DNA from 2 places in the Pseudoalteromonas sp. JC3 genome. Region 1 is predicted to be linked to the other one. Evidence: predicted binding sites of a transcription regulator. Region 1 holds the regulator's gene; the other holds the start of a gene.
The links. Region 1 encodes MetJ, which represses methionine synthesis genes. Its sites were predicted from a motif close to TAGACGTCTAGACGTCTA; they were not measured.
Positions count from the first base shown of each region.

Region 2: the regulator MetJ is predicted to act here: its motif matches at 2,231-2,248, upstream of QSH61_RS05905 (homoserine O-succinyltransferase).

Region 1 covers NZ_CP127855.1:3,907,200-3,911,408, forward strand. The annotation lists gene metL (bifunctional aspartate kinase/homoserine dehydrogenase II) at 1-439, opposite strand, end outside; gene metB (cystathionine gamma-synthase) at 444-1,664, opposite strand; gene metJ (met regulon transcriptional regulator MetJ) at 2,009-2,329, shown strand; gene QSH61_RS17030 (malic enzyme-like NAD(P)-binding protein) at 2,410-3,651, opposite strand.
Region 2 covers NZ_CP127855.1:1,435,339-1,439,547, forward strand. The annotation lists gene QSH61_RS05895 (tetratricopeptide repeat protein) at 1-1,071, opposite strand, end outside; gene QSH61_RS05900 (DMT family transporter) at 1,242-2,132, opposite strand; gene QSH61_RS05905 (homoserine O-succinyltransferase) at 2,310-3,257, shown strand; gene QSH61_RS05910 (homocysteine S-methyltransferase family protein) at 3,247-4,209, shown strand, end outside.

The DNA.
Region 1 (4,209 bases):
ATAACGTACGAGCGTCGATAGCTTTGGCTTCGATACCTTGAGAACTTAGGTAGTTTGCTAATATACGAGCCGACCATAGCTCTCCATGTGCAAGTAAACTCGCGTAGTGAAGATGCTGTTCTTCTCGTCCTGAAGCGATTGCTTGCAGCTCATTGACAAGCTGTTTGAGTAACACACTGTGTTGTTCACCTACAAACAGGGCATCAATTAATTCACGTTGATGATTTTCAACTTGTAATAAAACATCGTTGAATGCGCGAACATCTTGCTGCTCAAAGCTTTGCCATAACTTCACTAGGGTATTCGTTGTTTTTCCTGCAGCAGAAACCACAACACTGTCACCTAGTTGACATTGCTCTAACACTATCTTGGCAACCGCCTGATAACGCTCTGGCGAGCTTAAACTCGAACCACCAAACTTATGTACTACTTTTGCCATTTACTCACCACAACGCTACTGTATGTGCAGGCGTTAATTTGAATGACTTAGCATCATCACTCGCCTGACTTTCATCAATACATGCAAATCCCGATTCCAGATCTGCAATGAGATCCTGTGCATCTTCAATGCCTACAGAAATACGAATCAACGTGTCGCCCACTCCCGCTTCTAAACGTGCTTGCGGATCCATACCCGCGTGTGTCATCGTCGCTGGATGACAAATAAGACTCTCAACCCCACCTAAAGATTCTGCCAATGAAAAGTGCGTTAGAGACGTTAAAAACTTCGCAGATGTTTGCAGATCGCCTTTGATATCAAAGCTCACCATGCCACCAAAGCCGAGCTGTTGTTTTTTCGCAAGTTCGTGTTGAGGATGCGACTCAAGGCCAGGGTAATAAACTTGGCTAACATACGGCGACTTTTCTAAATATTCTGCAATAAGCTGAGCATTTTCTTGATGTTGGCGTAAACGTACATTTAAGGTGCGCAGTCCACGTAGGGTAAGGTAACTATCAAAAGGTGCACCGGTAATACCGATATTATTCGCCCACCAAGCTAACTCATCACCCAATTCCTGTGTACGCGCGATCACCGCGCCCCCCACTACATCAGAATGACCATTGATATATTTAGTGGTTGAATGCACGACGACATCCACGCCAAAGGCAATGGGGTTTTGTAATGCAGGAGACAAGAAGGTGTTGTCAGCGGCGACCAAAGCCCCCACAGCGTGTGCTGCATTTACGACAGCTTCTATATCCGTTAACCGCAAAATTGGGTTACTTGGTGTTTCAATCCAAACTAATTTAGGTTTGATCTGCTGCAGCTGCGCAAGACTTTCAGGTTGCGTGAGATCCAAGACTGTTAATTTGAGCAATCCACGCTTTGCAAGCGATGTAAACAAGCGATAGCTACCACCATAGCAGTCATGTGGAATAACCAGCGTATCGTCATGGTTAAGCAGTTGAGTTACTAGGTGAACGGCAGCCATGCCAGTGGCGGTAATAATACCACGAGCACCACCTTCAAGTTCGGTAAGTGCCTGTGCAAGCACATCACGATTAAAGTTACCGCTGCGGCCATAATCGTAGTCGCGTTTGGTATCAAAATCGGCAAAAGAATAGGTGGTAGAAAGGTAAAGCGGTGGCACTACTGCCCCATGCGCTTTATCAGCTTCTATACCGTGACGCACTGCTACCGTCGATTTATTAACTTGACTCATAAGGTCACCTAGATAGTTGGATGTTTAGACGTCTAAAAGGTTAGAACAACAGAAACCAGAAGTCAAAACATTTATACTGCTAAATGGCTAAATAACTAGTATTTGACTATCTTTTTTAAACCGATAAAATTTCGCCACTCTAGGCGTTGCTAATACGACTGAGTTATTGAAAACTATGGCAGAGATTCTTCTATCTCGCTATGGCGGATTAGTTTATTCATCTATTTGAGTTTGGGATTTATCTTTAATTCGTAAGGTTATCCCTATATTCATGCGGTTGGTGAATAATGTAGACCAGAACCCAGTCATATTGGCATTGATGTAACTGAGGCAAGTACACAATTATGGCAAAATGGAACGGTGAGTATATTCACCCATATGCAGAACACGGTAAGAAAGCAGAGCAAGTAAAAAAGATCACGGTGAGCATACCTCTGAATGTACTCAAAGTGCTAACTGATGAGCGTACACGTCGCCAAGTGAATAACTTACGTCATGCCACGAACAGTGAGCTTTTATGTGAGGCGTTTCTACATGCCTTCACAGGTCAGCCACTGCCGAGCGATGAAGACTTGAGAAAAGATAATCCAGAGCGTATTCCTTTAGAGGTAAGACAAATAATGGAAGAGCGCGGTTTGGAGATCCCAGAAATAAACGAAGAGTGATAACTGCTCTTTCGCTCTGGAAATACAGACACAAAAAAAGCCTCAATCGAGGCTTTTTCATTTGAATAATACCAATGGTATTATTCCATATATCCAGCTGGCATATCGATTTGTGCCACGCCTGATTCAATTGCAGCTACCGCTACCGCTTTTGCGATACGAGGTAACAAACGTGGATCCATTGGTTTTGGAATAATATACTCAGGACCAAACTCTAGACTATCTACGTCAGCCGCTTTTAACACTTCAGCAGGTACAGGCTCTTTCGCAATCGTTCTAATTGCTTCAACCGCTGCAATCTTCATCTCGTCATTGATAGCGGTTGCGCGTACATCAAGCGCACCACGGAAGATAAACGGGAAACACAGTACATTATTTACTTGGTTTGGATAATCCGAGCGGCCTGTCGCCATGATCAAATCATTACGTGCACCGTGTGCAACTTCAGGGCTGATCTCAGGGTCTGGGTTAGAACAAGCGAATACCACTGGCTTGTCAGCCATTAGCTTTAGATCCTCAGCAGAAAGTAAGTCTGGGCCAGAAACACCAACAAATACGTCCGCATCTGCAATCACGTCTTGTAACGTACGCTTATCCGTGTTGTTTGCAAACAGCTCTTTGTATTCATTTAGGTCATCACGACGAGTATGGATCACGCCTTTTCTGTCCAGCATATAGATGTGCTCACGTTGAGCACCGCATTTGATCAGTAATTCCATACAAGCAATAGCGGCTGCACCCGCGCCAAGACACACAATAATCGCATCATGAATATCTTTACCTTGGATTTCCAACGCATTCAGCATACCCGCAGCGGTTACAATTGCAGTGCCGTGCTGATCATCATGGAATACAGGAACGTCACAACGTTCAATTAGCGCGCGCTCAATTTCAAAACACTCTGGCGCTTTAATATCTTCAAGGTTAATACCACCAAATGTGTCTGCGATATTTGCCACAGTATTGATGAAGTCTTCAGTGGTGTTGTGCTTAACTTCGATATCGATTGAATCAAGGCCCGCAAAACGCTTAAATAATAGTGCCTTACCTTCCATAACAGGCTTTGACGCCAAAGGACCTAAGTTACCCAAGCCAAGAATTGCCGTACCATTACTGATCACCGCAACCATATTTCCTTTACCCGTGTAACGGTATGCATTCGCCGGATCAGCCGCGATTTCACGTACTGGCTCTGCAACACCTGGGCTGTATGCAAGTGCTAAGTCTTTTACGGTCTCGGCAGGTTTAGTGAGTTCAACACTGATTTTACCTGGAACGGGCTTCTCGTGATAATCTAGAGCTTGTTGACGAAAGTCTGTCATGGCGCGATATTTTCCTACGAAGTTAATGTGAGAGTGTGGTAAACGTTCGCATTCTGAATGTTGGCAACCTAGCTAGCTGGTTACAGCAACACACAGTGCGATTAACTATATGAGCGACGACATTCAACCACTCAACAAGCGTATGTGCTTTGCTGTCGCGGTATGTCAATAGGACATATAGTTAATCGACCGTATTCACACAATACCGAGTTTTGCTCATTATTCAAGTAAAATCAGGTCTATCCACTAGCATGGTATTTTCTATACTTTTCCGAGAAGATAAGCTCAATTTTAAGAAATATTTCACAAATAAAATGACTAAAACTTAAAAAACAAGACGCTAAAACCAGCACGGAATGTATAAAATTAGCACAAATGTACACCAACTATAAAAACAATAAGAAAATTGCAACTTAACCAACTTTAACGTCAAGATACCGACATTTAATCGCAATATACTGACTTTAGTTTATATTAAGTGCTCATACCTGATACTATTTACTATATGAGCTTTGATTATTTTCACAACTTAAGCTCGTAAATGTTCAATATTTATCT
Region 2 (4,209 bases), 1.9 Mb from region 1:
CGTGTCATTATAACGCTGTGCGGTCTCTACCGCTTCTTTATAAGCGTGTGTTTGTAGTTGGGACTGCAATAAGGCAATGTAAAATAACTCCGTAAGCTGACTATTTTGCTGATTATGTGCTTCAAGCCCCTGTTTAAGTATCGTTTGTGCTGTTAGGTTATCGCCCTCAAGCTGCTTGAGTTTGGCCTCAATAAGCAGTGCTCGCTGATCCACTTTACCGTGTTGAATTAGTTGCCGAGTACGTTTAAATGAAGCAAGTTGCTGTTGTGCCTGAGTGATATGATTTTGAGCAATGGCAATTTCGGCCAATAATAAATAGGCTCGAGACAATTGGGTATAGGCACCGCTTTGTGTCAAAGGTTGAAGTAAATCTTCAATTATTTCAGTTGCTTTGTTGTAGTCGCGCTTTTTGTAAAATACCTCCGCGATGCTTAGCAAGGTGTGATTCGCTTTAGTTTGGTCGCCAGCTTGCTGGTGGAGCGCGTGGGCTTGACGAAACGAGAGGATGGCATCATCCAACTGATTAATATCCCTCGATACATTCCCTAAATTGTTAAGCGTGATCGCTTGTCTCTGTAGGTCATTTGTTGCTTTCGCTATTTGGTAGCTTTCTAAAAATAAAGTAAGGGCGGTGTCTAAATCTCCGAGTGCCTGATAGGCATTAGCTAAATCGTTTGCCGATTTACCCAGGAGTTCGTTTTGTTGCAACTTAGCCGCAAGCGTTTGCGCTTCGTGGAAGCTCTCCAGCGCTTGAATATAATTGCGCTGGCGATAACGATTAATACCACTTTGTCTTAACACCTGAAAGCGTTGGAGTGTGGTTAACTTCCATGCCATCAACTCATCCAGTATTTGATTGCTGAGCTTTATGTCACCCGCTCGACGATACAAGCTAACAAGCTCAAGATGTGCATCAAAAGCTTGAGCACCGTTGGGTTCAAGCGTTTCAAGATGTTGCTTACAAGACAAAATCTGGCTTGTGAGATTAGCATTATTGGCACCTGGGCATTCTGAACCATGCGCCGGTAACACAACGAGCAGTAATGCGAAAAACAAAGCAAGCAAAGGCATAAATATTAGTCTATATACATTGTTTTTACATATTAATATAGTGGTAACAAAAAGTCGTGTCTGCCTTTAATAAATCTTAGGTTGATTACTTTTTGTATTTTGCCTCTGTTTCGGTGGTAAATTAACCCCAAATTCAGGCCAATATGCACACATATTAAGTGTGATATTGGCTATCCCTTTAGCAATAAAAACACCCCAGCTAAAGCAATTAGGCCTCCAAACATCATAGACTTAGTAATAGCTTCTCTGCGCAGTAGTCCAATTGTCATCACCATAAGCGGTGCCGTTGCAAAGATGGTTTGTGCGATAGCGGGATCAGTATGATTAACGGAAATTAACTGTAGCCAAAGCCCAATAAAGGTGCCAAAAAACACTGCAACGAATAACCAGTTTTTACCGTCGATTTGTTTAAGTGTGAGTGCTTTAAACAGGCTTTGTGATTTCAAACAAACAACAATAAAGGCCACAAATAGGGTGCCGGATCCCAAGCGAATAAGTGCCGCCCACAAACTACTAATGCTTTCGTTATTTAGCGCACCTTTGGAAAGCACCATACCCGCAGCTTGGCAAATGGCAGCCGTGAGTGCAAAACAGACTCCCAAGAGATAATGTTTTTTGTCTAATACCGGCTGGCTTCTACTTGGCTTAATCGCCAACATCACACCAACGGTTGTCACTGCAATGCCGAGCCAAGCGGATGCGCTGAGATAAACACCAAGGAGCACAATGTTTAAGATCCCCGCGATGGCAGGTGCAAGACTTTCAATAACCAAAGTGCGAGCAGGGCCTATATTTCTGAGTGCGGCAAAGTAAGCGCTGTCACCAATCGCTATGCCCAGTATCCCACTGGCTATCAGCCAGCCCCAGCTCGAGAGTAAGGTCGGATACATAGCATCACCTGCGATGAGCAAACACAAGATCATCAAAGCAGAAGCGATGACGCCTTTGCTAACGTTCAACTCAAATGGACTAAGGTGATGGCTAAATCGTTTATACAGTATGGTTGAGCCAGCCCATACCCCAGCCGCCGCAATCGCTGCCGCTTCGCCAATACCAATCATAAATATCAAGTTTCTTGTGTTTATTTATATGATGGCAAGTATACATAAATTGAAATAATCAGTGAGAGGTTAGGCATCAAATTATTATCACAAATGTTTAGACGTCCATACATCTAGAGGTTGAATTTTTCCAGTTTTTGTCCATAATAATGCCATTCGATTAGTCTGGAGCAGCGCATGCCAATCACCGTCACCGACGAACTCCCAGCCATTGCCCAATTGCGTCATGAAAATGTGTTCGTGATGCCACAAAGTCGTGCATCAACGCAAGAGATCCGCCCAATGCGGCTCGCGATATTAAACTTGATGCCGAATAAGGTGGAGACTGAGGTGCAATTTATCCGATTACTGGCAAATACCCCTTTGCAGGTGAATGTTGATTTGTTGCGACTGGACACCCACCGTAGCTCTGAAAACTCAGAGCAACATCTAGATATGTTTTACCGCTATTTTTCGGATGTGAAAGATCAAAACTATGATGCTTTGATAGTCACCGGTGCGCCGCTGGCGCATCTTGAATATGACGATGTGGTGTATTGGCAGGAATTACAGGCGTTTTTTGATTGGGCTGAGCACCATGTTACTTCAACCCTGTTTTCTTGTTGGGCCGCACATGCCGGTTTGTATCACCATTATGGGTTAAAGCGAGCACTCAAAAATGACAAACTGTGTGGCGTATTTAAGCACCACTGTTATTTTGACCACGGGGCGCTCACTCGCGGTTTTGATGATGAGTTTTTGGTGCCACACTCACGTTATGGCCACATCGACATCGATAAAATTAATGCGTGTAAAGACCTAGTGGTGTTAGCAGGCTCTGAAAAAGTGGGCGCTTACTTAATTAAAAATCACTCAGGTAGCCAAGTATACATTACCGGTCATCCTGAATACGACGCCGATACGCTACAAAAAGAATATCTTCGCGATTGTGAAAAAATGGCCAACGCACCGCAGCCTGAGAACTATTTTCCTGAGAATGACACCAGCAAACGTCCATCTAAGACATGGCAAAGCCATGCATTCTTGTTATTCTCAAATTGGTTAAACTACTATGTTTACCAAACCACACCTTATGATATTAACTTAGTTAGCCAAGATGTAAGGACTAACAATTATGCCGAATAATGTAGCCGTAAACGGTGAGCAAATAGCAGAGCAGCTTAAGCAAGCAATGCAGCAACGTATTCTGATCTTAGATGGTGCAATGGGAACCATGATCCAAAAGCACAAATTAGAAGAACAAGACTATCGTGGTGAGCGCTTTAAAGATTGGCATGTCCTTATCAAAGGCAACAACGATCTGCTAAGTTTGACGCAGCCTGAGATAATCAAACAGATCCATCGCGATTACCTAGCTGCTGGCGCAGATATCATTGAAACCAATACTTTTAACGCCACCACCATCTCGATGGAAGATTATGACATGGCAAGCCTAAGCCGCGAGATTAATCTTGAATCGGCGAAGCTTGCACGTGCGGTATGTGATGAATTTACCGCCAAAGATCCCAGCAAGCCTCGCTATGTGGCAGGTGTACTTGGCCCAACGTCAAAAACCTGTTCGATTTCTCCAGATGTAAACGACCCTGGTTTTCGCAATATCACTTTTGACAAGTTGGTTGCAGCCTATGTCGAATCAACGCTTGCCCTTATTGAAGGCGGTGCTCACCTTATTTTGATTGAGACTATTTTTGATACGCTCAACGCCAAAGCCGCGTCTTACGGCGTAGAAGAAGCATTTGAGCAAGCGGGTGTCACTCTGCCTGTTATGATCTCGGGCACAATTACCGATGCTTCCGGTCGCACGCTTTCAGGGCAAACCACAGAGGCGTTTTATAACTCCATTCGTCATATTAAGCCAATCTCCATTGGCCTAAATTGCGCGCTAGGCCCAGATTTATTAAGACAATATGTAGAAGAGCTGTCACGGGTTTGTGAAACCTTTACCTCAGTGCATCCAAACGCAGGGCTTCCTAACGAGTTTGGTGAATACGACCTAGAAGCCGACGACATGGCGAAAGAGATTATCGATTGGGGTAATGAAGGATTTATCAATATTGTTGGCGGCTGCTGTGGCACC